2 regions of the Streptomyces sp. Xyl84 genome follow, and region 2 is predicted to be linked to the other one. Evidence: predicted binding sites of a transcription regulator. Region 2 holds the regulator's gene; the other holds the start of a gene.
What was found. Region 2 encodes HspR, which represses chaperone genes until heat shock. Its sites were predicted from a motif close to TTGAGNNNNNNNNNCTCAA; they were not measured.
Positions count from the first base shown of each region.

Region 1: lon (endopeptidase La) is a predicted target of HspR. The motif match lies at 1,202-1,220, and genes of this name have one in related genera.

Region 1 covers NZ_AP029182.1:2,457,199-2,459,660, reverse strand. Annotated here, with positions in the region: gene AC6I72_RS10415 (rhomboid-like protein) at 165-1,124, shown strand; gene lon (endopeptidase La) at 1,243-2,462, shown strand, end outside.
Region 2 covers NZ_AP029182.1:3,470,888-3,473,349, forward strand. Annotated here, with positions in the region: gene AC6I72_RS15030 (sugar ABC transporter substrate-binding protein) at 1-641, opposite strand, end outside; gene AC6I72_RS15035 (LPXTG cell wall anchor domain-containing protein) at 924-1,088, shown strand; gene AC6I72_RS15040 (heat shock protein transcriptional repressor HspR) at 1,213-1,665, opposite strand; gene dnaJ (molecular chaperone DnaJ) at 1,671-2,462, opposite strand, start outside.

The sequences.
Region 1 (2,462 bases), 1.0 Mb from region 2:
CGCGGGGACGGCGCGTTCGCCCGCGCGGGCGGCGACGGGCCCGGGCGGCCCGGCGCCCGGGGGAAGTTAATAGGTTGCTGTGAATCGGCCGCCGGGTGGCGCCGGTCATAGACAGCGGCCCGCCGGACGCCAAGGGTGGGGGCCCGACGTCAAGGAGCCCTGCCGTGGAACGGACTGCGGACACCGACGCCGCGGCCCCGCCCCTGGTGGAGGGCATGCCCCGGCAGCGGCCCCGGACGGCCTCCCCCGCCGGCGCCCCGCCCCGGGAACCCGGCCGGGGCGAGGGTGTCCCCGGGGACCTTTCCGGGCAGCCGGAGTCCGGCGGGCGCGGCGCGCTCCCGGCGGCCCCGGCGCCCGGCACGCCGGCGGCGCCCGCCTGCGCCCGGCGGGCAGCGGCCGGCCGGCCCCGCCCGGCGTCCTCGCCCGCCGCCGCGCGCGGCGGCCGGCCCGGCAGGGCGTCCGGGAGCCGGTTCGGCAGGGCGGCCGGCGACAGGCTCGGCGGCGCGCGGGTGTGGCGGCTGCTGCCCGGTCCGGGCGGGACGCCGTTCACCTTCTGGTACGCGAGCGTGCTCGCCGTCACCTCGCTCGTCGCGCGGTACACCGGCCCCGCCGTGCTGGACGCCCTCTACCGCGGCTCCAGTACGGACGTCGCCCACCTGGTGCGGGAGCCGGTCGGGGTGCTGGCGGCCAGTGCGCTGTGGATCGCGGGCGGGGTGCTGACGGCGTACTCGCTCTGCTTCCTGCTGGTGCTCACGGCGCTCGAACGGCGGGTCGGCGCGGCGCGCGCGGCAGGCGTCTTCCTGCTCGGGCACGTGTTCGCCACCCTGGCCACGGAGATCCCCGTCGGTGTCGCGGTCCTGGCCGGCCGGCTGCCCGGCGCCGCGCTGCACCGCCTGGACTACGGGATCAGCTTCGGGGTCGCCGCGAGCGTCGGCGCGCTGTGCGGGCTGCTGCGCCCCTGGCTGGGCGGCCCCGTCCTGGTCGCGTTCGCCGGGATGCAGGTGGTGAACCTGGTGGCGTTCACCGACCCGATGACCGACTGCGGCCACCTCATCGCCCTCGCCGCCGGCATCGCCTGCCGGCCGGTGCTGCGCCCCCGCGCCCCGGCGCACGCCCCCCGCTGACCGGGCCCGGAATTTTCCCCCGCCCGTGATCGCTGACGGCGAACAGCAGCCTGGGAACAATCGGCCCCGCCCGTGCATTGAGTCGGCATAGCTCAACTTGACTGCCGAAGGGGAGATCATGGCTACTGAGTCCACGGCGTTCACACCGCTCACCCTGCCTGTGCTGCCGCTCGACGACGAGGTCGTGCTGCCCGGCATGGTGGTGCCGCTGGACCTGAGTGATGCCGAGGTACGGGCCGCGGTGGAGGCCGCGCAGGCCGCCGCCAGGTCGGAGCCCGGGAAGCCCAGGGTCCTGCTGGTGCCACGCATCGAGGGGACGTACGCCAGGACGGGCGTGCTGGGCACGGTCGAGCAGGTCGGCCGGCTGGCCGACGGCGACCCGGGCGCGCTGATCCGCGGCCGGAGCCGGGTGAGCATCGGCGCCGGGACCACCGGGCCGGGCGCCGCGCTGTGGGTCGAGGGCACGCGGATCGACGAGAGCGTGCCGGACCCGCTGCCCGGCCAGGTCGCCGAACTGGTCAAGGAGTACAAGGCCCTCGCCACCGCCTGGCTGCGCAAGCGCGGCGCCTGGCAGGTCGTCGACCGTGTCCAGGCCATCGACGACGTCTCCGCGCTCGCCGACAACTCCGGCTACTCGCCGTTCCTGACCACCGAACAGAAGATCGAGCTGCTGGAGACCGCCGAGCCGGTGGCCCGCCTCCGGCTCGCCACCCGCCAGCTGCGCGACCACCTCGCCGAGCAGGACGTCGCCGAGACCATCGCCAAGGACGTCCAGGAAGGCGTCGACAAGCAGCAGCGCGAGTTCCTGCTGCGCCGTCAGCTGGAGGCCGTCCGCAAGGAACTGCGCGACCTGAACGGCGAGAGCGAGGGCGAGGAGAGCGACGACTACCGCGCCCGCGTCGAGGCGGCCGACCTTCCGGACAAGGTCCGCGAGGCCGCGCTCAAGGAGGTCGACAAGCTGGAGCGCGCCTCCGACGCCTCGCCCGAGGGCTCCTGGATCCGCACCTGGCTGGACACCGTCCTGGAACTGCCGTGGAACGAGCGGAGCGAGGACGTCTACGACATCCAGGGCGCCCGCGCGGTCCTGGACGCCGAGCACGCGGGCCTGCAGGACGTGAAGGAGCGGATCACCGAGTACCTGGCGGTGCGCAAGCGCCGCAGCGACCGCGGCCTCGGCGTGATCGGCGGCCGGCGCGGCGGTGCCGTGCTCGCCCTGGTGGGGCCGCCCGGTGTCGGCAAGACCAGTCTGGGCGAGTCCGTGGCCCACGCGATGGGCCGCAAGTTCGTCCGCGTCGCCCTCGGCGGTGTCCGGGACGAGGCGGAGATCCGCGGCCACCG
Region 2 (2,462 bases):
GCGATCTCCGCCTTCCAGTCCTTGATGTCGTAGGACCTGGCGATCGTCACCTTGCCGTTCAGCTGGGCGAGGGCGCCCGCCTTGAACTGCTTGGCGTTCGGGTCGGTCGGCGAGCCGTTGATCATGACGACCTGCGCCGAGCTGGACGCCTGCGAACCCAGCGCCTCCAGCAGCGAACGGCCCTGCACCTCGCCGACCAGTTCGTTGTCGAAGGAGATGTACGCGTCGATGGGGCCCTCGGCGAGCCGGTCGTAGGCGATGACCGGGATACCGGCCGCCTTGGCCTTCTTCACCTGGACGGCGATCCGGTGCGCGTCGACGGCGTCGAGCAGGATGACGTCGACCTTGTCGCCGATCATCTTCTCCATCTGGCTCGCCTGCCTGCTCGCACTGGCACCGGCGTTGGCGTACTCGACCCTGCCCTGACGGTGGGTCAGTTCGGCGACCTTGTTCTTGACGGCGGGCGCGTCGAACCGGTCGTAGCGCGTGTTCGCCGTCTCCGGCAGGAGCAGACCCACCGTCAGGTCGTTGCCCTTGGTCGGGCTCGCCTTGCTGCTGCTCCCCGACCCCCCGATCGCCCCGCAGGCGGCCAGCGGGAAGGTCAGCGTGGTGGCGGCCACGGCCATGGCGATACGACGCATCGAGGTGCTCACTTCTGGTGCCTTCCGGACGCGGGCGCAGCATTGCGGCCCAGGTGCCTGAAAAGCCAACGCGTCAGCCCCTACCGGCGTCAAGCGGAACCACTTAACGAGATGACAACACCACGCTCCGCTGCCTGTGTGGCGGCTTTGCGGACCCTTGCGGAATCTTCTCCAAACACCCTTTACCGACTCTCCACCCGGTGTGCGCCGCAGGGCGGTTCAGGAACGGCCCATCGACGGGCCATCGAAGGGCAAAGAGTCCAGCGGCCCCACGGGCGGGCGGTGGGGAGCGGCGGGGAGCCGGAAGCGACCGCCGCGGGCGGCGGCTCGCTCGCCCACACCGGGGCCTCGTCCACGGGCCTGTACGGCGCCCTCGCCGGCGTCCTGGTCGCCCTGGGCGGCGCCGCCGCCTGGATCGGTGCCCGCCGCCGCGCGGCCCGCGGCTGACCCACGGCCGACAGGCCGAGAGGGGCCCGGATCTCTCCGGGCCCCTCTCGGCCGTGCGTGTGTCCGGGCAGCGCACGCGTCCGGCCGGGCGCGTGCGCGGGACGGTCCGCCGTGGCGGCGGGCGTCAGTCCGGGGACTGCTGCCGCTTGGGCCGCCACACCACCAGCGCGCTGGTCTGCTGCACCTCCTGGTACGGGACGAGGTCCCGGCGGTAGGAGGCGTGGACGGCGGCCTCGCGCTGGCGCATCGTGGCCGCGGCGCCCTCCAGGGCCGACTGCAGCTCCGCGACGCGGGACTGCAGCGCGGCGACCTGGTTCTCCAGTTCGATGATCCGCTTGATGCCTGCCAGGTTGATGCCCTCGTCCTGCGACAACTGCTGCACCTGACGGAGCAGTTCGATGTCGCGGGCCGAGTAGCGGCGGCCCCGGCCCGCGGTGCGGTCCGGGGACACCAGGCCCAGCCGGTCGTACTGACGGAGCGTCTGCGGGTGCAGTCCGGACAGCTGCGCCGCCACGGAGATGACGTACACCGGTGTGTCTTCCGTCAGTTCGTACGGGTTGCGGCGGCGGCCGTCCATCTCCCTCATGCTCCCTTCGCGGCCTCGAACAGCTCGGCCCGCGGGTCCTCGCCCGCTCTCGCCTCGCGATACGCCTCCAGCGCGTCACGAGCCTTCCCCGACACGTCCTTGGGAACACTCACCTCGACGGTGACCAGCAGGTCACCGCGGGTGCCGTCCTTGCGGACCGCGCCCTTGCCGCGGGCCCGCATGGTCCGCCCGTTGGGCGTGCCCGGGGGCAGCTTGAGCGTCACCGGCGGCCCGCCGAGCGTGGGCACCCGCACCTCGCCGCCGAGCGCGGCCTCGTCGAAGGTGACCGGCACGGTGACGGTGAGGTTGTCGCCCTTGCGCCCGAAGACCGGGTGGTCACCGACGTGCACCACCACGTACAGGTCGCCCGCCGGACCGCCGCGCTCGCCCGGGGTGCCCTTGCCGCGCAGCCGGATCCGCTGCCCGTCCGACACCCCGGCCGGGATGCGGACCTGCATCGTCCGGGACGACTTGGCACGCCCGGAGCCGGCGCAGACCTCGCACGGGTTCTCCGCGATCAGTCCGCGGCCCTTGCAGTCGGGGCACGGATCGGTCAGCGAGAACCCGCCGCCCGAGCCGCGCGCCACCTGCCCGGTGCCGACACAGGTCGGGCACACCCGCGGCGTGCCGTTCTTGTCGCCGGTGCCCGAACAGGCCTTGCACGGCGCCTGCGAGGACATCCGCAGCGGGACCGTGGCGCCCTCGATGGCCTCCGTGAAGCTCAGCGTGACCTCGGACTCGATGTCCTGGCCGCGCCGCGGCTGCGTCCGCGTGCCGGCTCCGGCGCC